One region of the Streptomyces showdoensis genome, then DNA from elsewhere that is predicted to be linked to it. Evidence: riboswitches for the same ligand, from Rfam matches in the RefSeq annotation. Region 1 holds a riboswitch; each other region holds the start of a gene.
What was found. Region 1 has a riboswitch for cobalamin ahead of ABD981_RS09770 (acyl-CoA thioesterase). Riboswitches for the same ligand answer to the same signal wherever they lie in the genome.

Region 2: it holds a riboswitch for cobalamin, as region 1 does, so the genes downstream of both, ABD981_RS09270 (ABC transporter substrate-binding protein) here and ABD981_RS09770 (acyl-CoA thioesterase) in region 1, are expected to answer to the same signal.
Region 3: it holds a riboswitch for cobalamin, as region 1 does, so the genes downstream of both, cobN (cobaltochelatase subunit CobN) here and ABD981_RS09770 (acyl-CoA thioesterase) in region 1, are expected to answer to the same signal.
Region 4: it holds a riboswitch for cobalamin, as region 1 does, so the genes downstream of both, ABD981_RS30635 (cobalamin biosynthesis protein) here and ABD981_RS09770 (acyl-CoA thioesterase) in region 1, are expected to answer to the same signal.

Annotation. Positions count from the first base shown of each region.
Region 1 is NZ_BAAAXG010000013.1:173,675-179,105, forward strand. Features, by position in the region: gene tsaD (tRNA (adenosine(37)-N6)-threonylcarbamoyltransferase complex transferase subunit TsaD) at 1-1,021, opposite strand, end outside; cobalamin riboswitch at 1,123-1,306, shown strand; gene ABD981_RS09770 (acyl-CoA thioesterase) at 1,373-1,837, shown strand; gene ABD981_RS09775 (hypothetical protein) at 2,056-2,520, opposite strand; gene ABD981_RS09780 (D-alanyl-D-alanine carboxypeptidase family protein) at 2,742-3,611, opposite strand; gene tatA (Sec-independent protein translocase subunit TatA) at 3,829-4,023, opposite strand; gene ABD981_RS09790 (hypothetical protein) at 4,188-4,403, shown strand; partial or broken gene ABD981_RS09795 (LCP family protein) at 4,539-5,431, shown strand, end outside.
Region 2 is NZ_BAAAXG010000013.1:48,194-53,624, forward strand. Features, by position in the region: gene ABD981_RS09255 (peptidoglycan-binding domain-containing protein) at 1-574, shown strand, start outside; gene ABD981_RS09260 (D-Ala-D-Ala carboxypeptidase family metallohydrolase) at 592-1,350, shown strand; gene ABD981_RS09265 (glycoside hydrolase family 26 protein) at 1,477-2,871, shown strand; cobalamin riboswitch at 2,890-3,093, shown strand; gene ABD981_RS09270 (ABC transporter substrate-binding protein) at 3,162-4,205, shown strand; gene ABD981_RS09275 (FecCD family ABC transporter permease) at 4,202-5,248, shown strand; gene ABD981_RS09280 (ABC transporter ATP-binding protein) at 5,245-5,431, shown strand, end outside.
Region 3 is NZ_BAAAXG010000026.1:1,802,438-1,807,868, forward strand. Features, by position in the region: gene ABD981_RS21165 (serine hydrolase) at 1-251, shown strand, start outside; gene ABD981_RS21170 (precorrin-2 C(20)-methyltransferase) at 306-1,823, opposite strand; gene ABD981_RS21175 (precorrin-8X methylmutase) at 1,820-2,473, opposite strand; gene ABD981_RS21180 (cobalamin biosynthesis protein CobG) at 2,470-3,813, opposite strand; cobalamin riboswitch at 4,003-4,142, shown strand; gene cobN (cobaltochelatase subunit CobN) at 4,183-5,431, shown strand, end outside.
Region 4 is NZ_BAAAXG010000026.1:3,852,506-3,857,936, forward strand. Features, by position in the region: gene ABD981_RS30630 (cobyric acid synthase) at 1-20, opposite strand, end outside; gene ABD981_RS30635 (cobalamin biosynthesis protein) at 17-1,009, opposite strand; adenosylcobalamin (AdoCbl) riboswitch at 1,062-1,140, opposite strand; gene ABD981_RS30640 (hypothetical protein) at 1,312-1,533, opposite strand; gene ABD981_RS30645 (inorganic phosphate transporter) at 1,550-2,839, opposite strand; gene ABD981_RS30650 (alpha/beta hydrolase) at 3,212-4,339, shown strand; gene ABD981_RS30655 (hypothetical protein) at 4,459-5,431, shown strand, end outside.

The DNA.
Region 1 (5,431 bases):
GGGCGGCGTACTCCAGCGGGGCGGAGGGGTCGATCGACACGTCCAGCGGGGCGGGTTCGGCCCCGGACCGTACGAGGAGCTCGCCGACGGCAGCGATCATGGCGCCGTTGTCGGTGCACAGCGTCATCGGCGGCACCCGCAGCTCCACGCCCGCCGCGGCGCAGCGCAGTTCGGCCAGGCCGCGGACGCGCGAGTTCGCCGCGACGCCGCCGACCACGATCAGGGTCCGCACGTCGTGGGCCGCGCAGGCGGCGAGCGCCTTGCGGGTCAGCACGTCGGCGACGGCCTCCTGCAGCGCGGCGGCCCCGTCCGCGACCGGGACGTCCAGGCCCTGGAGCCGGTGCTTCTCGACCCAGCGGGCGGCGGCCGTCTTGAGGCCGGAGAAGGAGAAGGCGTACGGGTCGTCCCCGGGGCGGGTCAGCGGCCGGGGGAAGCGCACGGCGCCCGGATCGCCGTCGCGGGCGGCCCGGTCGACGGCCGGCCCGCCGGGGTAGGGCAGCCCGAGGATCCTGGCGACCTTGTCGAAGCACTCCCCCGCCGCGTCGTCGAGGGTGTCGCCCAGGTGCAGGATCGGCTCGCGCACCAGGTCCCGCACCAGCAGGAGGGAGGTGTGGCCGCCGGAGACGATCAGGACCACGCAAGGGGTGGGCAGCGGGCCGTGCTCCAGGGTGTCGGCGGCGACGTGACCGGCCAGGTGGTGGACGCCGTAGAGCGGGATCCCGGCCGCGTACGCCAGGGACTTCGCCCCCGCGAGACCGACCTGGAGGGCGCCGGAGAGGCCCGGTCCGGTGGTGACGGCGACCGCGTCGATCGCGTTCAGGCGCAGCCCCGCCCGGTCGAGGGCCTCGCGCACCACCGGCTGGAAGGACTGGAGGTGCGCGCGGGCGGCGATCTCGGGGACGACGCCGCCGAAGCGGGCGTGCTCGTCCATGCTCGACGCCACCACGTGCGCGAGGAGTCTCCCGTCCCTCACGATCCCCGCGCCGGTCTCGTCGCACGACGACTCGATCCCGAGCACCACTGGTCCGGCCACTGCCCCACTCCTTCTTGCTTGCAGGCTGCACCTGCAATATATGTGCAATAAGGAGGGCGGGTGCACTGCCGTAGGGTGGGCGTCGCAGCTGGTTCGCCCCGTCCGCCAGGCGGGATGCGTCGCAAGAGGGAACCCGGTGGGAATCCGGGACTGCCCCGCAGCGGTGAGCGGGAACGACCGCCGTCACACAGCACTGGACCCCCGGGTCCGGGAAGCGACGGCCAGTAGGTGTCTCGTCCGACGGGACGTGCTCGCGAGTCCGAAGACCTGCCACTGCCCGCACGCGGTCATCCCCGCCGTGCGGAACAGCCCTGCCGCGACTCGCGAAGGAGAGTTGACGTGGCCGATCCCACCGCCTCCACCCCCAGCCCCGCCCCCACCGCCACCGCACGCCCGGTCAAGACCCCGGACGACTCCCGGGTCGTCCTCGCCCACATCATGAGCGAGCACGACACCAATCTGTACGGGACCATCCACGGCGGCGTGATGATGAAGCTCATCGACGACGCCGCCGCGGCGGCCGCCGGGCGACACGCCGACGGGCCGGCCGTCACCGTCGCCGTCGACCGGATGTCCTTCCTCGCCCCCGTCCGCGCCGGGGACCTGCTCAGCGTCGAGGCAGCACTCGAACGCGCCGGGCGGACCTCCATGACCGTCGGGGTCCGCGTGACCGCCGAGCGGTGGAACAGCGCCGGCCCGACCACAGAGGTGGCCACCGCCTTCCTGACGTTCGTCGCCATCGACGCCGACGGCACACCGCGCGAGGTGCCGGCGCTGGAGGTGTCACTGCCCGGCCTGTCCTGAACGGCCGGAACCGGCGCCGTCACCCCGGTCGTCGCGGCACGTCGTACGCGGAGTCACCCCATGGGGCGGCATCACACGGTCTGTCACCACACGGTCTGTCACCACAGGGGCTGTCGCTACACGGTCCGTCACCAGAGGGGCTCACTCCACACGGAGTGTCACCACATGGGACGTCATCACACGGTCCGTCACCACGGCGACGCACGGCCCACGAGGCTTCAGCGTGCGTTTACGTACAGCTGCGGCGACCAGCGGGTGCACGAGTTGCCGTTGCACGCCTGGACCATGAAGTTGTAGTCGTTGCCCGGTGCGTCCAGGGTCCACACCCGCCGCTCACCGGGGCTCTGCTTGCTGATCCTCCAGTCGGTGTTGTCGTACTGCCAGCGGACGTTGTAGTGCGTCAGATTGGTGGTGTATCCGCCGTAGTAGAGCTTGATCTGGTTGTTGCACGAGTCGTAGCGCCCGCCGATGTACGGGCTGTTGCTGTACTCGTACCGCGGCGGCGTGCCGCCGATGTCGGTCCCGCTCTTCTGGGGCGGCTCGCCGTCGCGGGTGTAGCAGCCCTTCGCCGCGGGGACCGTGTCCGGCGCGGCGGCGGCGACCGGCGCCACCAGGAGGCCGCTCGCGAGCACGACGCCGGACGACAGTGCCACCGCCGCACGACGCCACTTGAGCGCACGCATGGTTCACTCCGTCCTTGGGGTACGGAACTTCCAGGTGTGCCGCCGTGCGGCGCGCGCTCCCCCACGCTCGGCGCCGTGAACCAGCGGACACCCGCTGTCCCCGGACTCCCCCTCTCAGCTTACGGCGGGCGGGGGGCCGGGGCCCGTCGGGCGGGGGCGCACGTCCTGCGGCCCCACGCACGGGGCGCCGCCCGGAGACCTCCCGGACGGCGCCCCACCCGCTACTTCGCGAAGCCGTAGTCCAGCAGCTTCTTCACGTCGGCCGCGCGGTTCGTCTCGTTCGGCGAACCGAGCACCGCGCCGATGACCGTCTTGCTGCCGCGGGTGGCCGCGAAGACGAGGCAGTACTTGGCCTGCGGGCCCGAACCGGTCTTCACGCCGATCGCGCCGCTGTACGTGCTCAGGAGCTTGTTCGTGTTGGTCCACGACATGTTCCGGTAGCCACCGCTCTTGGTGGTCACCTTCTGGGTCGTGGCCTTCGTCTTCACGATGGTGCGGAACGTGGAGTTCGTCATCGCACTGCTCGCGATCTTCGTCAGGTCACGCGGGGTCGAGTAGTTCGACCCGTTGCTGATCCCGTCGAAGGAGTCGAAGTGGGTGTTGCGCAGACCCAGCTTGCGGGCCTCGTCGTTCATCTTGCCGATGAACGACTTCACGCGGGCCGCCCGCGTGGTGCCGGTGCCGAACTTGTCGGCCAGCGCGTAGGCGGCGTCACAGCCCGACGGCAGCATCAGACCGTAGAGGAGCTGACGAACCGTCACCTTGTCGCCGACGATGAGCCGGGCGGAGGAGGCGTTCTTCGAGACGATGTAGTCGCTGTACGCCTTGTCGATCGTGACCTTCGCGTCGAGGTTGAGGCCGCGCTGGGCCAGCACCACCTTCGCGGTCATGATCTTCGTGGTGGAGCCGGTCGACCGGCGGGTGTCCGCGGCCTTCCCGTACAGCGCGGCGCCCGTCCCGTTGTTCATCACGAAGCCGCCCGCGGCGGTGATGGACGGAACGGGCGGCGTCGCGGCGTGCGCCTGGCCGGCGAAGAGGCCGCCGGCCAGCACGGCGGAGGTCGTGACCGCGACGGTCACGGCACGACGCACGCCCAAAGTGGTCGATATCAAAATGTTCTGCCCTCGGTAGGAGTCGTTGTCGCACGAGGCCCACACGGACCTCGCGCACACAAGATGCACGAGCCGTTCCCATGGATGCACGGCGGGGTGCGTGACCTACCTCGCATTCCGGCGCGGACGGGCGGACGGGCCGGCCGGCGCGGCGCTCGCGGCCGCCGCGCCCGTCAACGAGCGGCGCTCCCCCGGGTCATGCCCCGGGCGCGGGCGGGGCGCTGTCGCCCGCCTGGCCGTCGGCGCGCATCGCCCGCGTCTCGCTCTTGAGGATGCGCAGCGACTTGCCCAGGGAACGCGCGGTGTCCGGCAGCCGCTTGGATCCGAACAGGACGATGAACGCGATCGCCACGAGCAGCAGGTGCCAGGGTTCCAGTGCGTTGCGCAGCACGGGGTCACTCTCCCTCGGAGACGGGGTCGTTTGCCTTGTTGCGCAACTGTACAACTGGCGGGTGCGGGGTCGCGCCGACCCCCTGGACGCTCCGCGCGTGACGGAGCTCACGACGTTTCAGGAGTTGCGCAACACTTAAGGTTGCCTCCATGGGGACGAGTGACATGACGGCTCGCCAGAGCGCGGTGCTCCTGGGCGGTCCCGCGGACGGCGTGCGCCTGACGGTGTCCGACCGGCCGCCCGTACTGCAGGTGACCTATCCCTGCACGGTCGAGGGGGACTCCGCCGGGACCCGCGTCGAGGCGCTCCACGTCTACCGGCTCGACGGGAGCACCGGGGACGGAGTGCTGCGGTACGGGTACGACCCGGCCAGCCCCTAGCGGCGCGGGCGGGCGCCCCGCCGGGACCGACGCCCCGCGATCCCCCACCCCCATCCTGCACGTTGCGCAGCTGTGCAACCTTCCGGCGCCTGCCGCCGTCCTGCCTTACGGGCTCGGAGGAATGGGGTCACGCTGATGACAGGCGGAAACCGCGGCACACAGGCACGCCGGTCCGCACCGCGGGGCGGGCCACGCCGACGCGGCCGGGTCGGACGGCTCCTCATGACGGCGCTCGCGCTGCTCGTGCTGACGACCGCCGGGTTCGGCTGGGGCTGGCTCAAGCTGAGCGGCGGCATCCGGACCTTCGGCGCCGAGGGCCTCTCCGACGACCGGCCCGCCGCCTCCGGCCCGGGACAGAACGTCCTGGTCATCGGCTCGGACGCGCGCACCGGCGGGAACAGCGCGCTCGGCGGCGGGGACGCGCACGACATCGGCCGCTCCGACACCTCCTTCCTGCTGCACGTGTACGCGGACCACGAGCACGCGGTCGCCGTCTCCTTCCCCCGCGACACGCTCGTCGACATCCCGCCCTGCCGGCTCCCCGACGGCACGTGGACCAGGCCGCGCACCGGCGCCATGTTCAACTCCGCGTTCGCCGTGGGGCAGAGCGCCGAGGGCAACCCGGCGTGCACGCAGAACACGGTCGAGAAGCTGACCGGGCTGCGCGTCGACCACACCGTCGTCGTCGACTTCAAGGGCTTCGCCGCCCTGACCGAGGTCGTGCACGGCGTACCGGTGTGCCTCCCCCAGGACGTGTACGAGAAGGACCTCGACCCGAACCGCGCCACGCGCGGCGCCCGCGTCTTCGCCAAGGGCGAGCAGACCGTCTCCGGGCAGAAGGCCCTGGACTACGTGCGGCTGCGCCACGGGATCGGCGACGGTTCCGACATAGGGCGCATCAAGCGCCAGCAGGCGTTCGTGGCCGCCCTGCTCAGGAAGGTCAGGAGCGACGGCCTCACCCCGGCCCGGCTGCTGCCGCTCGCCGACGCGGCGACCCGCTCCCTCACCGTGGACCCCGGCCTCGGATC
Region 2 (5,431 bases), 130 kb from region 1:
TGGCGTCGACGGCGTCTACGGCGCGCAGACCACCGCCGCGGTCCGCTCCTTCCAGCGCGACAACGGGCTGGCCGAGGACGGCGACTACGGCAGCCGCACCGAACTCGCCCTGCACAACAAGGTGAAGGAGGTGCAGCGCAAGGTCGGCACCACCGCCGACGGCGCCTACGGCGACGGGACCACCTCCAAGGTGAAGTCCTGGCAGCAGTCGAACGGCTTGTCCGCCGACGGCATATCGGGCCCCGCGACCATGAACGCGATGCGCGTCGCCCGCACCGTGAAGATCACCGGGCAGTGGAAGACCGCCGAACACGGCTGGTCCGTGAGCGGCCAGTTCGGCTGCCTGGACAACCTCTGGATCCGTGAGAGCAACTGGAAGGTGTACGCGACGAACCCCTCGTCCGGCGCCTACGGCATCCCGCAGTCCCTGCCCGGCGACAAGATGGCCGCGGCGGGTGCGGACTGGCAGACCAACCCGGCCACCCAGATCGAGTGGGGCCTCGACTACATCACGTCGCGCTACGGCACCCCGTGCTCGGCGTGGTCCTTCTGGCAGTCCCACAACTGGTACTAGAGAAAGCGGTGTTCACGATGACATCCGACCTCTCCCGGCGCTCGCTGCTGCGCTACGGCGCCGGTGCGGTGGCCGCCACCGGACTGGCCGTCGGCGGCGGCCTGGCCCTCGCCGGCCCCGCCGCCGCCTACGGCTGGCCCTCGCAGCTCGCCCAGGGTTCCAGCGGCGCGGCCGTCAAGGAGCTCCAGATCCGCATCGCCGGCTGGGCCGCGGCCTCCGCCCAGCAGACCTACGTCTCCTGCGACGGCGCCTTCGGCCCCGGCACCGAGGCGGCGCTGCGCCGGTTCCAGGCCGCGTACGGACTCACCGTGGACGGCGTGGCGGGCTCGCAGACCTTCAGTCAGCTCAACGCCCTGGAGAGCGCCGACGGTTCGACCGCGCACTTCGACTTCTCCGAGTTCGAGAGCAAGGACGGCTCGGGCTTCTCCGGCGGCAAGGTGGGCGCCGCGACCGTCAAGGAGAACGTACGCCGCAACATGTACAAGCTGGAGGCGCTGCGCAAGAAGTGCGGCGACCGGGCCGTCACGGTGAACTCCGGCTTCCGCAGCATCTCCCACAACTCCTCGGTGGGCGGGGCGAGCAACTCCCAGCACCTGTACGGGATCGCCGCGGACGTGGCCATCTCCGGCCTGTCCACGAAGAGCATCTACCAGAAGGCCGAGACCTGCGGCTACTCGGGCCTGGAGACCTACACGGTGTCGTGGCAGCACGTCGACTCCCGGGTCGAGTACCCGTACGGATCGCAGTCCTGGTGGTGGCAGGACGGCGTGGCCTGACCACCGCTCCGCTCCACACTCCCCGGGCCCGCCCCCGCGCGGTCGACGCCGCGCCGGGGCGGGCCCGCGGGCTGGATAGCATCGGGGGGTTCGCACTCCCGTCCCCCTGTCCCGGAGGTCCGCGTCATGCGCAGGCGCACGTTCGTCACCGCTCTCGGCGCCGCAGTCGCGGCGGGCGGCCTGCCGATCGGCACCGCGCGGGACGCCGCCGCCGCGCCGACCGCCGCGCCGGGCATCGCGCCCACGCTGACCGGCCGTGATCCGGCCGCCTCCCCCAACGCCCGGGCTGTGTACGCGCATCTGGTGAAGCTGGAGAACGACGCCCGCTCCGGGAACCGGCCGATGACCGTCATCGGCCAGCACATCGAGGGCCAGCAGGAGCTGTACAACGCCTCCTACGGCGACACGGGCGGCACCACCCACGTCGGGTACTACTACAAGAAGGTCCGGGACATCACCGGCAAGCTCCCCGGCTTCCTGGAGATCGACCTCGGGCCCGGGTACGGCGCGGCGGACGGCTGGGGCAGCTACGAGGACCGCTCGTACAACCGGCCCCTCGGACTGCCGACGGGCCGGCGCCCGTGGCAGTACGCGGACGACGTCGTCGACGTCGCGACGGGCGTGTGGAAGGGGCTGCCGCGCGCCGCGGACGGCACGTACAACCCGTCGGGCGTCATGCGCCGTTCCGACGGCGGGAGCGCGACCCTCGCGAACGGCGGGGCGGCGGCCGGGATCGTCGGGATGAGCTTCCACCAGCCCTACCCCGGTTCGCCGTTGAAGGACTGGAGCCGGGTGCTGACCCAGGTCCGGGGCGAGCACCCGGGCGGCAGCGCGGGCAATCCCCTCGCGAGCCTCACCACCGACCAGGCGTGGTTCGACCGGGTCGTCGACTGGGAGTCGGACACGCCCGAGTACCGGGCCCTCCTGGCCGACCTCGGCTTCCTCGCCGCCTCGTTGTCGTACTTCGCCGCGTACGACGTCCCCGTCCTGCTGCGGCCCTACCACGAGATGAACGGCGACTGGTTCTGGTGGGGCGGGAAGACCCCGGCCGGCTACAAGAAGCTGTGGCGGATCATGTACGACTTCCTCGTGAGGACGAAGGGCCTGCACAACCTGATCTTCGTCTGGTCGCCGAACGCCTGGCACCCGCAGGGCGACGACGCTCCGTGGGACTACTACCCGGGAGCGGACCTGGTCGACGTGGTCGGCGTCGACGACTACGACCCCTACTCCGCCGCCTCGGACCTCACGCACACGTACTACACGGGGCTCGCCGGCTACGGGAAGCCGCGGATGCTCGCGGAGACGTGGAACATGCCGATCACGGCCGCGGGCAGCGACGCGCTGGCCCGCAGCCCGTGGGTGATCTGGAACATCTGGGGCTCCGGCACGACCAGGACGGACATCAACGGCAACGCCGACGTCAAGGCCACGTACTACGCCGCCGACCGGGTGTACACGGGAGGATCGGGAACCGGCCTCGGCCAGAACTTCGACTGGGGGTCCCTCCACGCGCACTGAGGGACCAAGATCGTCCAGTGGTAGTGTGCCGGAGCCAGTCGCACCCGTGTACGCATCGACACGATCCGTCCACGGGTCAGGGAATCCGGTGGGAATCCGGAGCTGACGCGCAGCGGTGAGGGTGACGGGCGGAGCATCGGCCACTGGGTCCCGAGGGGCCCGGGAAGGCGTTCCGGCCGGGCGACCCCGAGTCCGAAGACCTGCTGGCGGCCCCGGCGTCGTACGCCGTCGCCCGGGGAGCACCGTACTTCAGGCTCCGCGCATGGGCCGTGACGCAGAGGACTCCTTCCGTGCCCCTCCCCCGCCCCGTCCGTTTCGCCGTGCCGCTGGTGGCCGGTGCCGTTCTCGTGGCCGGCTGCGGTGCCGGTGGAGGCACGGCGGCACCGCCCGACGCGGAGGCGGCGGGCGCCGGTCGTCCGGTCGTCCTCGACAACTGTGGACAGCGGGTCGAGGTCGGGCGCGCGCCCCGCCGTGCGGTCGCGCTCGACCAGGGGTCGGCCGAGATCCTGCTCTCGCTCGGGCTGGCCGACCGCATGGTGGGCACCGCCACCTGGACGGACCCGGTCCTCAAGGGACTGGAGAAGGCGAACGCCACGGTCCCCCGGCTCGCGGACCGCTACCCGTCGTTCGAGAAGGTGCTCGACACCGAACCCGACTTCGTCAGCGCGTCGTTCCTGTACACCCTGGGCAAGGGCGGCGTGGCGCCCCGGGAGCGGTTCGCGAAGCTGGGCGTGCCCGCCTATCTCTCCCCCTCCGACTGCGTCGGCAAGGACAACAGCGGTGACGGCGACGGCGTGCGGACCCGGCCGCTGACCATGGACACCGTGTACGGCGAGATCCGCGACCTGGCGCGGGTGTTCGGAGTCCCCGAGCGGGGCGAGAAGCTGGTCGGCGAGCTCCGGGCCCGGGTGGCCGCGGCCACGGCGGGCGCCGACTTCGGCGACGCGTCCGTCCTCTACTGGTTCTCCGACTCCCAGGGGCCGTACATGGCCGGGTGCTGCGGCGCGCCGGGGATCGTCAGCGGGACGCTCGGCGTGAAGAACGTCTTCGACGACACGAAGGAGGAGTGGCCGCAGATCAACTGGGAGACGGTCGCCGACCGCGATCCCGACGTGCTGGTGATCGCCGATCTGACCCGCAGGGCCCAGTCGGCCGAGAGCGCGGCCAAGAAGATCGAGTTCCTGGAGTCGCACCCGGTCACCCGGAACATGACCGCCGTGCGGAAGAAGCGGTACGTGGTCCTCAGCGGGCAGGCCATGAACCCCACGATCCGCACGGTCGAGGGCATCGAGAAGGTGGCCGCCGCGCTGCGGGCGTACGGGCTCGCGAAGTGACCCGGTCCGAGCGGCCCGGGTCCCGCACGTCCCCGGTGTTCACCCCACTTGGCGCGGCGGCCGGGATCGTCCTGCTGTGTGCCTCCGTCGCCCTCGCGCTCACCATCGGCCCGGCCGACATCCGCGTCGCGGACACCTGGTCCGTGGTCGCCTCCCGCCTCGGCGGCGGGCCGTCCGGTCTGAGCCCCATCCGGGACGGCATCGTCTGGGACCTCCGGCTGCCCCGTACGCTCCTCGCGGCCGTGTGCGGTGCGGGACTGGCGGTCTGCGGCGCGGTGATGCAGTCCCTGCTGCGCAATCCGCTCGCCGACCCGTTCGTCCTCGGCGTCTCCTCCGGCGCCTCGACCGGCGCCGTCGCCGTGGTCGTCCTCGGCGTGGGCGGGGGCCTGGTGTCCGTCGCCGGGGGCGCGTTCCTGGGGGCGCTCTGCTCCTTCGCGCTGGTCCTGCTCCTCAGCCACACGCTGGGCGGGTCGACGGACCGGGTCGTCCTGGCGGGGGTCGCCGCGATGCAGCTGTTCTCCGCGCTGACCTCGTTCGTCGTGATGACCGCCGCCGACGCCGAGACCACCCGGGGCGTCCTCTTCTGGCTGCTCGGCTCGCTCACCGGCACGGGCTGGACGGACGTCGGGGTGTGCGCCGCCGTCCTGGCCGTCGCGCTCACGGTCTGCGGCGGGTACGCCCGCACCCTGGACGCCTTCGCGTTCGGCGAGGACGCGGCGGCGACGCTCGGGGTGTCCGTGGCCCGGACCCGGCTGGTCCTGCTCTCGGTCACCGCCCTGCTCACCGCCGTCCTCGTCTCCGCCGCGGGCGCGATCGGCTTCGTCGGCCTGGTCCTGCCGCACGCGGTCCGCGCCCTCGCCGGCCCGGGCCACGCCCGGCTGCTGTCGCTGACCGCGCCGGCCGGGGCGGTCTTCCTGGTCTGGGCCGACACGCTCGCCCGCACGGCCCTCGACCCCCAGGAGGTGCCGGTCGGCGTGGTCACCTCGCTCATCGGCGTCCCGGTGTTCGTCCTCGTCCTCTACCGCACCAGGAGCACGCGATGAGCACCTCGCCGACACGCGGGACCGGGCTCCGGGCCGAGCGCGTCTCCCGCACCGCGGGCGGCGCCCTCGTCCTGGACGGGGTGACCGTCGCCCCGGGGCCGGGCACCCTCACCGGGCTGCTGGGGCCGAACGGTTCGGGGAAGTCCACCCTGCTGCGCGTCCTGTCGGGGGTCCTCGCGCCGG
Region 3 (5,431 bases), on a different contig from region 1:
ACACGGGCACGTACCGGAACGCCTACTACGGCCCCGCCGAGATCACCGCCGCCACGGACGGCACCCTCACCCTCCACCTGGGCCCGAAACCCCAGTCGTACCCGCTGACGCACTACGCCGGCGACACCTTCAGCTTCGAGACCGCGGGCGAGAACGCCGTCGGCCGCACCGGGGTCACCTTCACCCCGGACGGGACGTCGTTCACCGTGGAGTACCTGGACGGGGAGGGGCTGGGGACGTTCAGCCGGTAGCGGGGGCGTCCGGACGGTGACCACGCGTCCGGACGTCCCGAGGTCCCTCCGCCCCTATCCGTAGCGCCGCGGCGTCCACGCGATCGTCCGGCCGTCGCCCCGCTCGGTCACCTGCGTCTGGGAGGAGCCGATGAGGAGGAGGGTGCGCATGTCGACCTCGGACGGGTCCAGGGTCTTCAGGGTCAGGATGCGGACCGACTGCTCGGGGCCGCCGACGTCGCGGGCGACGACCACCGGGGTGTCGGGTGCGCGGAGCTCCAGGAGGAGTTCGCGGGCGGCGGCGACCTGGTGGGTGCGGGACCTGGAGCCCGGGTTGTAGATCGCGAGGACCAGGTCCGCCTCGGCGGCGGCGCGCAGGCGGCCGGCGATGACGTCCCAGGGCTTGAGGCGGTCGGAGAGGGAGAGGGTCGCGTAGTCGTGGCCGAGCGGCGCGCCCGCCGCGGCGGCGGCCGCGTTGGCGGCGGTCACCCCGGGCAGCACGCGGACGGGCACGTCGGCGTAGCGCTCCTCCGAGGCCACCTCCAGGACGGCGGTCGCCATGGCGAAGACGCCCGGGTCGCCGCCGGAGACGACCGCGACGCGGTGGCCGCGCCGGGCCAGGTCGAGCGCGAACTCGGCCCGCTCCGACTCGACCTTGTTGTCCGAGCCGTGCCGGATCTGCCCGGCGCGCAGCACCGGGACCCGGTCGAGGTAGGTGGTGTAGCCGACGAGCACGTCGGCGTTGACGAGCGCGCCGCGCGACTCGGGGGTCAGCCAGGGCGCCCCGGCCGGACCGGTGCCGACGACGACGACCTCGCCCCGCTCCCGTACCGGCGGCTGCGCGTCGATGCGGGAGGGGAGGACGGCGACGGAGAAGTAGGGGACCGAGTCCGGGTCGATCGCGTCGAGGCGGCCGGTGCGCTCGCCCGCCATGAACGCGCGCTCCACGTACCGCGCGTCCTCCAGCCGGCCGGCCCGCTCCAGGGCCCGCCGGACCGTGGGGAAGGTGCGGCCCAGCTTCATCACGACCGCCGAGTCGGTGCCCGCCAGGCGCGCCGTCAGCTCGTCCTCCGGCAGCGTGCCGGGGACGATCGTCAGCACCTCCTCGGCCTCGCACAGGGGCTCCCCGAGGCGGGCCGCGGCCGCGCTGACGGAGGTGACGCCGGGGATGACGGTGGTGTCGTAGCGGTGCGCGAGCCGCTTGTGCATGTGCTGGTACGAGCCGTAGAACAGCGGGTCGCCCTCGGCGAGGACGGCGACCGTGCGGCCCGCGTCGAGGTGGGCGGCGAGCCGGGCCGCGGCCTCCTCGTAGAAGTCGTCGAGCGCGCCCCGGTAGCCGCCGGGGTGGTCGGTGGTCTCCACCGTGAGCGGGTACATCAGCCGCTCCTCGATGTGGTCCTCGCGCAGGTGCTCGGCGGCGATCGAGCGGGCGATGGACCGCCCGTGCCGGGCCGAGTGGTACGCGACGACGTCGGCGCCGGCGATGGCCTTCACCGCGGCGACCGTCATCAGGTTCGGGTCGCCGGGGCCGAGGCCGACCCCGTACAGCTTTCCGGTCGCGTTTCCGGTCGCTTCTCCGGTCACTGAGGTCACTTCTGGATCTCCGCTTCGTGCGCGAGGGCGTTGAGCGCCGCCGCGGTCATGGCGCTGCCGCCCCGCCGGCCCCGGACGACCAGGTACTCCAGGCCCAGGTCGTTGGCGGCCAGCGCGTCCTTGGACTCGGCGGCGCCGATGAAGCCGACCGGGATGCCGAGCACGGCGGCGGGCTTCCCCGCGCCCTTCGCGATCATCTCCAGGAGGTGGAAGAGCGCCGTCGGCGCGTTGCCGATGGCGACGACCGAGCCCTCCAGGCGGTCCCGCCACAGCTCCATCGCGGCGGCCGAGCGGGTGGTGCCCAGTTCCGCGGCGAGCCCGGGCACCGCCGGGTCGGAGAGAGTGCAGAGCACGTCGTTGTCGGCGGGCAGCCGCTTGCGGGTGACCCCGCTGGCGACCATCTGGGCGTCGCACAGGATCGGCGCGCCCGCGCGCAGGGCGGCACGGGCCGAGGCCACGACGCCGGGGGAGTGGGCGATGTCCCGCACGAGGTCGGTCATGCCGCAGGCGTGGATCATCCGCACCGCGACCGTGGCGACGTCGGCGGGCAGGCCCGCGAGATCCGCCTCGGCGCGGATCGTGGCAAAGGAGCGGCGGTAGATCTCCGCCCCGTCCTTCTCGTACTCGAACATCCTGTTGTTCTCGCTCATCTCGTGGGTGTCGCCGGGCCGCGGGCCGCCGCGACGGCTTCGGACAGGGAGGTACGGGGGGTGGGGACGCCGTCCACCAGGTAGGCGCCGTCCCCGGTGGCGAGGACGTCCACCCAGGCGCCGTGCGGGTGTCCGCAGCGGCGGGCGCACCCGGAGTAGTGCACGGGCAGCCGCCCCGGCGGCGCGAGGGCCGCGTCCCGCCGCACGTCGGCGAGGGACTTGGCGCAGCCGGGCCGCCCGGTGCAGGCGCCGACGCCGGTGCCGGGGGCGTCGGGCCGGGTGATCAGGCCGGCCGCGGCCAGCCCGGCCAGACGAGTCGGCTCGGCCGGTCCGGTCGGTCCGGTCAGTCCGGTCGGTCCGGTCAGTCCGGTCGGTCCGGTCGGTCCGGTCGGACCCGTCGGCTCGGCGGGCCGGCCGGGCGGTGCGGCGACGACCGCACCGCGCCAGGGCGTGAACCGCACCTCGCGGGCCGGGAGCAGCGCCCGCAGCTGGGCGGCGGTCAGCCGGCCGAGCGGCGCGAGGACGTACAGGGCGTCCGGCCCGAGCGGCCCGGGGAGCGGCGGGGTGCCCCGGGGCAGCGGCGGTACGGGGCCGGGGACGGGCTCCGCGGCGAGCCCGGCGCGCGCCAGGGCCTGCGCCAGGTCGGGCACGCACCCCTCGGGCAGCTCCCGCACCCGCCAGGCCCCGTTCCCGGCGGCCGCGGCGGCCCGCAGGAAGGCGTCGGCGGCGGCGAGCGCGGCGCGCGGGGCCTCGTCGGCGGCGACCCGGAAGGCCTGGCCGCCCAGGAGCAGCAGGGCGTGCGGGGCCGTGGCCGCGGCCGGTGCCGCTGCGAGCAAGGTCACATCCCCGCCGAGGCCCGCGACGTCCCCCCGCCCGTCGTCGAGGACGAACAGGAAGCGTCCGGAAAGCGCCGCCGTCCACTCCCGCGCGCACAGCAGGGCGTCCAGCTCCCGTGCCCACAACTGCACGTCCGCGCCGCCGAGTCCGTCCAGGCCCGCGGCCGGCGAGGCGACGATGTTGCGGATCCGTTCGTGGGTGGGCGAGGGCAGCAGCCCGGCCCGGTCGAGGAGCGCGGCCAGCTCGGCGCCGCAGTCCTCGCCGAGCCCGCGCAGCTCGGCGTTGCCGCGCGAGGTGATGCTGACGCTGCCGTCCCCGAGGGCCTCGGCCGCCGTGGCCAGCGCGAGGACCTGAGGCTCCGTCAGCAGACCTCCGGGCAGCCGGAGTCGGGCGAGCCGCCCGTCATCCGCCGCGTGCAGTCGCAGCGCACCCGGACAGGCGTCGCCGCGGTCCCGTATGAGAGGTTCGCCCGGTTCGGGCGAGGTGCGTGGGGTGGCCGACATGGCGGCGAGCATACCCACGGCCGGGTCCGCCCCCACCTGGCGCGAAGCCCGCCGCGGAGCGCACCGCGCAACGCGCGGCGCGGCACTCGGCGGCCCCGTCGCGAAGCTCTCCCCGCACCCGCCCCGCACCCCGCCCCACGGGGTGTGATCCGCCCGACCCCGGTCCACCCCCCGACGGGACGGCGAACGATCTAGGATGCAAGCGGCATGGGGTCCCAGGACCCCGGGGAGGAAGCCCGGTGAGAATCCGGCGCGGTCCCGCCACTGTGAGCCGGTCCGGGCGCGTCCCGGGCCGGTGAGTCAGGAACTCCCGCCGTCCATACGACCACCCGGGGCGCGGACAACCCCGAGGAAGGGCCTGAGCTCGCCATGCTCCTGCTGCTGTCGCACTCCGACACCGACCTGCTCAGCGCCCGCGCGGCGAACGCCGCCGCCGAAGGCCCGGTGGAGTACCGGTACGCCAACCCCGCCCGGCTGCCGCTGGCCGACCTGCCCGAGCTGCTCGACGGCGCCGAACTCGTCGTCGTCCGCCTCCTCGGCGGCCTGCGCTCCTGGGAGGAGGGCCTGGACACGGTCCTGGCCGCCGGGAAGCCCGTGGTGGTGCTCAGCGGCGAACAGGCCCCCGACGCCCAGCTGATGGAGGCCTCCACCGTCCCGGTCGGCGTGGCCACCGAGGCCCACGCCTACCTGGCGCACGGCGGCCCGGGCAACCTCGGCCAGCTGGCCCGCTTCCTCTCCGACACGGTGCTGCTGACCGGCCACGGCTTCGAGCCGCCCGCCGCCGCCCCGACCTGGGGCCCGCTGGAGCGCACCGCCTCCGTCACCGACGGCCCGACCGTCGCCGTGCTCTACTACCGCGCCCACCACATGAGCGGGAACACCGCCTTCGTCGGCGCCCTGTGCGACGCGATCGAGGCGAAGGGCGCCCGCGCGAAGGCCCTGTACGTGGCCTCGCTGCGGGCCCCCGAACCGGAGCTCCTCGACGAGCTGCGCGGCGCCGACGCGATCGTCACCACCGTGCTCGCGGCCGGCGGCACCAAGCCGGCCGAGGCGCAGGCCGGCGGCGACGAGGAGGCCTGGGACGCGGGCGCGCTCGCCGCGCTCGACGTGCCGATCCTGCAGGCGCTGTGCCTGACCGGCTCGCGCGCCGCGTGGGAGGAGAACGACGAGGGCCTGTCGCCGCTGGACGCGGCCAGCCAGGTCGCCGTACCGGAGTTCGACGGCCGGCTCATCACCGTCCCGTTCTCCTTCAAGGAGATCGACGAGGACGGCCTGCCCGCGTACGTGGCGGACGCCGAGCGCGCCGCCCGCGTCGCCGGGATCGCCGTCCGGCACGCCCGGCTGCGGCACATCCCGAACGGCGAGAAGAAGCTGGCGCTGGTCCTCTCCGCGTACCCGACGAAGCACTCCCGCATCGGCAACGCGGTCGGCCTCGACACCCCCGCCTCCGCCGTGGCCCTGCTGCGCCGGCTCCGCGCGGAGGGCTACGACTTCGGCCCGGCCGAGGAGATCCCCGGCCTGGTCTCCGGCGACGGCGACGAGCTGATCTACGCCCTGATCGAGGCCGGCGGCCACGACCAGGACTGGCTCACCGAGGAGCAGCTGGCCCGCAACCCGG
Region 4 (5,431 bases), on a different contig from region 1:
AGCAGCCCCCCACCCCTCATGCGTTCCTCCGCTTCAGCGCGCTCGCGATCAGCCGGCCGCCCACGCAGGCGGCCAGGGTCAGTCCGGTCACCCGGCGGGACAGGCGCACCGCCCGGTCGATGTCCGCGACCTCGACGGGCCGCCCCTCCGCGTTGAGGACGGGCCGGTGTTCGACCCGGCCGCCGTAGGCCAGGGTGCCGCCGAGCCGGACCCCCAGCGCTCCCGCGAAGGAGGCCTCCACCGGTCCGGCGTTGGGGCTGGGGTGCTTCGACGCGTCCGCGCGCCAGGCGCGCACCGCCCCGCGCGGGTTCCCGCCGGCGACGGTGGCGAGCGCGGCGGTGAGCCGGGCGCCCGGCCAGCCGGCCAGGTCGTCGAGCCGGGCCGAGGCCCAGCCGAAGCGGCGGTACTTCGGCGACTTGTGGCCGACCATCGCGTCCAGGGTGTTCACGGCGCGGAAGCCGAGCAGGCCCGGCACGCCCGCGACGGCGCCCCAGAACAGGGCGCCCACCACGGCGTCGGAGGTGTTCTCGGCGACCGACTCGACGACCGCGCGGGCCATCGCGGGGCCGTCCAGGGAGTGCGGGTCGCGTCCGCACAGGTGCGGCAGGCGCTCCCGGGCGACCTCCAGGTCCCCGGCCGCGAGCGCCCCGCCGATCGCGCGGGCCTCGCGGCCCAGGGTGGTGCCGCCGACGACGGCCCACACGGAGGCGGCGGTCAGGGCGACGGTGGCCGTGCGGCTGCCCCGTACCGTGCGGGCGGCCAGCGCGCCGAGCGCCACGGTGGATCCGGCGCAGACGGCGGTGTGCAGGGCGCCCCAGCCGCGGTGGTCGCGCAGCAGGCGTTCCTCCACCGCGCCGGCCGCCCGGCCGAAGGCGGCGACGGGGTGGCCGCGGCGGGGGTCGCCGGCGATCAGGTCGACGGCGAGGCCGGCGGCCGCCCCGTACGCGAAGGCGGTGGTGGCACCCGGGATGCCGGGGGCACCGGGAAGGCTGAGGGCGCGGCCGGGCATGGCGCTCTGTCCTCACTCAGGGTCCGCGCCCTGGATCGACGTGACCGGCGGCGAGAGTTCCTGACTCCCGGCCCCGGGGGGGGCCGGTCACAGTGGCGGGACCGCGCCGGATTCGCACCGGACTTCCTCTCCATTGCCGCCGTAATGGCCCCGGCAGTCCACCACGCTGCGCGAACAGCCGTCAACTCACCCTTGACCTGCGCCGGGTCACTGTGCGGAGCGCCACAAACACGACGGACGGGCGGTCCGCACCCTCGGGTGCGGACCGCCCGTCCGTCGTACGCGTCGTCGGGCCCGGAGGCTCAGACGACGATCAGGTAGATGCCGTACGCCACGGCCGCCGCGCAGAGGGCGAAGCAGGCGTAGGCGCCGGTGCGGGCCAGGGTGGCGGTGCCGCCGTTCTCGGCGGCCTCCTCCTGCTTGGAGAGGCCCATGACACCGAGGGTGAAGAGGCCCACCAGGGCGACGGTCGCCACGAGGCTGACTCCGAAGACGGAGCCCAGGGCTGCCCAGTCGATCTTCATGCTTGGTTCCAGTTCCTTAGACCGCGGCGGCGGGGGCCGGGGGAGCGGCCGGGTCCGTGGGGCCCGGGGTGGGGATGGTGGTCTTCAGGTCCTCGTCCGCGACGGCGGCGACGGAACCGGCCGGCGGCGGCGGGGTCACGGCCGCGATGGCGGTGGTCACGACGCCCGCGGGCTCGGCGGGAGCGGCCGGGGCGTCCAGGTCGTCGGCCGTGACGTTGTTGTGGTCCACCGGCTTGCGGCGGGACAGCGACCAGATCACGGCGGAGCCGGCGACCAGCAGGACCGCGACGGCGGCGATGCCCCAGGTGCCCTGCTTGGTGAGGAACTCGGCGGCGGCACCGACCAGGCCCGCGGCGGGCAGGGTCAGGCCCCAGGCGACGAACATCCGGGTGGCGGTCGACCAGCGGACGACACCGCCCTTGCGGCCGAGGCCGGCGCCCATCACGGCACCGGAGCAGGACTGGGTGGTGGAGAGGGAGAAGCCCAGGTGGGACGAGGCCAGGATGACCGTGGCGGCGCTGGTCTGGGCGGCGAAGCCCTGCTGCGGCTGGAGGTCGGTGAGGCCCTTGCCCATGGTGCGGATGATGCGCCAGCCACCGAGGTAGGTGCCGAGCGCGATCGCGACACCGGCGGAGACGATGACCCACATGGGCGGGTTCGAGCCGGGGGCGAGGACGCCGCTGGTGACCAGGGCGAGGGTGATGATGCCCATCGTCTTCTGCGCGTCGTTGGTGCCGTGCGCGAGGGAGACGAGACCGGCGGAGGCGATCTGGCCGGCCCGGTAGCCCTTGGCGGTGGCCTTGGTCCCGGTGTTCGACTTGGCGCCGAGGCGGTAGGTCAGGCGGGTCGCGACCATCGCGGCCAGACCGGCCACGATCGGGGCGGCGACGGCCGGGATGAGGACCTTGGTGACGATGGTCGGGCCGTTGACCGCGTCCCAGCCGGCCGACATCACGGCGGCGCCGATGAGGCCGCCGAAGAGGGCGTGGGAGGAGCTGGACGGCAGACCGAGCAGCCAGGTCAGCAGGTTCCACAGGATGGCGCCGACGAGCGCCGCGAAGATCACTTCTGTGCGAATGCCCTCTTCGTTGATGATCCCGCCGGAGATCGTCTTGGCGACCTCCACGGACAGGAACGCGCCGACGAGGTTCAGCACGGCGGACATGGCCACCGCCGTCTTGGGCTTGAGAGCACCGGTCGAGATGGTCGTCGCCATCGCGTTGGCGGTGTCGTGGAAACCGTTCGTGAAATCGAACACGAGAGCTGTCACGACCACAATCGCGAGCAGCAGCGTGATGTGTTCCATTTACCCAGGCAATCGTTTGACGTCAGTGGCTGGTCGAACGTACGCAACCTGGGTGAACGGAAGATGAACTGGGTCCGGCTGTGTGGTGTCCCCAACCGGGGTCCCGGGATTCCGCTTCCGCCCCGGACGGCCGCGCTGTCCACCATGCGGTCGTGGTGCGACCCGGGGTAAGCCCTGGCGTACCGGGACGGATGCGACTCCCACCCCTTCCGCCGCTCTCCACCCGTTCCGTCCCGTGGACCCCGCGCGGACCCCGTCAGTCGTACGGGCGACCCCTCCGGGGAGACCCATGTCACTCGTCCGGGGGCCCGTGCCCCGCGTCCGGCGTGTCGCCCGGTGGCAGCCTCCGCGCACTCTGCCGACACTGGGAGCGTGCGCCCGGCTACAGCGACGGCAGCGGCCGTCACCACAGTGATCGGTGTCGGCGCGGCCGCGGTGGCGGCCGGCCGGTACGCCAGCGACGCCGCCCTCGGGGTGCCGTCCGGACGTCCCCTCCCCGGAGATCCCAAGCTGACCGTGCACGCCACGGGCCCCGGCCGGATCACCCTCACCCGCAGCCTGGCCTCCCTGCGCCCCGGCACGTACGGGATCGAGGCCGCCGGACTGCACGCGGTCGTCGGCCCCGTCCTCGACCGGGTCCCGCACACCGCCGACACCGTGGTGCGCCGGCTCGAACGGGTCGAGCTCGGCACCCTCTCCACCGGCGCCCGCGTCCGCTTCACCCCCCAGCTGCACTGCGGCACCCCCGAGACCGCCCTCGGCCTGGCCCACGAGGACGTCGAGATCCCCGGCGAACTCGGCACCCTCCCCGCCTGGCTCGTCCCCGGCGCCCACTCCACCTGGGTGATCGCCCTGCACGGCCTCGGCGCCACCCGCGAGCACGCCCTCAACCTCGTCCCCTTCCTCCAGCGCCGCCAGGTCCCCGTCCTCGTCCCCGCCTACCGGGGCGACGAGGGCGCGCCCGCGGCCCCCGACGGCCTCGCCCACCTGGGCGACTCCGAGTGGCGCGACGTCGACGCCGCCATCCGCTACGCCGTCCGCCGGGGCGCCGGACAGGTCGTCCTGCACGGCTGGGGGGCCGGCGCCGCGATGGCCCTGCACGCCGCCGCCGGCTCCGGGGTGCGGGACAGGATCCGCGGCCTGGTGCTCGACTCCCCGGTCCTCGACTGGGAGGCCACCCTGCGCAACCTCGCCGCCGCCCGCGGCGTGCCCGGCCCCCTCGTCCCGCTCGCCGTCCGCGCCGCCCAGGGCAGGACCGGCCTGCACGGCGACCGGCTCGCCGAGGCCGCCGACCCCGCGGGCCTGCGCGTGCCGACCCTCGTCTTCCACGGGCCCGACGACACGATCGCCCCCTGGGCCCGCTCGCAGGAGCTCGCCGCCCTCCGCCCCGACCTGGTCACCCTCACCACGGTCGGCAACGCCCCCCACGCGGCCATGTGGAACGCGGACCCGCTCCGCTACGAGGAGGCCCTGCGCCGCTTCCTCACGCCGCTCGTCTAGGTCCTGCCCTCCGGATCACGCCGGGCCGGACCGGGGCGCAGCCCCCGAAGCCGGGCCCGATGCAGCGGCGTTGCGGATTCCGATTGGGCTTTCGGGCCGTCAGCGGGAAGACTGCCCCCGTGACGTCTCGAAAGCCCGATGAACCATTGGCGCGCAACTCCAGACTCCGACTCGTCCGTCCGCGGGCCCTCGCCACCGCGCGGCGGGCCGTGACGACCCGGCGCACCCGCCCGGCGCCGCGGCCGCCCGAGGGAACACCGCCCCGGGCGGAACTGGCGGGACAGGCCCGTGCCGTGCTTGCCGACGCCGTACGGATCGCCCGCTGGGCCGCCGTGGAGCGGAACGCCGAGACGGCTCCCCCGGACGTCGACGCCGGGGAACGGGCCGCCGCGGCACTGGGCCTGACGCCCGCGCAGGTCCGGGCCGGCTGGGACCGCGCCCGGCTCGCCGGACTCGTCGAACTGCACGGCGACACCGCCCGCCCCGGCTGGCGGCTGCACGCCTGGGACCGCGACGACTCCGCCGTGCTGCGCGGCTGGGTCGCCCTCTTCGACGCCTGGTCGCTGGTCCACCCGGCGCCCCGGGACGTCGTCCCCGGCGCCGTCGCCGAGGTCGTCGAGGCCGTCCCGCAGGTCCTCTCGCTGCTCCAGCTCTCCGCCGGGCCGGTCCCGGTGCCGACCCTGCTCGACCTGCTCGGGCAGCGCGTCGAGGAGCTCCGCGAGGAGCGCTGCGAGGTCCCGGCCCCGGGCACCGCCGTCGAGACCGCCCCCGCCGCCGAGGGCCTGCCCGCGCTGCTCGACTGGGCCCTGGAGGGCCTGGCCGCCGTCGGCGCGCTGACCCTGGGCACCGGCCAGGCCACCCTGACCCCGCTGGGGAACTGGGCGGTCTGGGTCAAGCTGGAGCAGATCTGCGTCGCCGCCCAGAGCCCCGCGGGCAACATCGAGCAGTCCGCCGAGGACATGCTGCGCGGCTGCGCCCGGCTCACCCCGGGCCCGGCCCGCGACGAGTACCGCGCCTGGCTCGCCGCCCGCACCCTCTCCAGCGCCGTCGGCGAGCTCCTCGCCGTGGCCCGCGGCGAGGACGCCCTGCTGC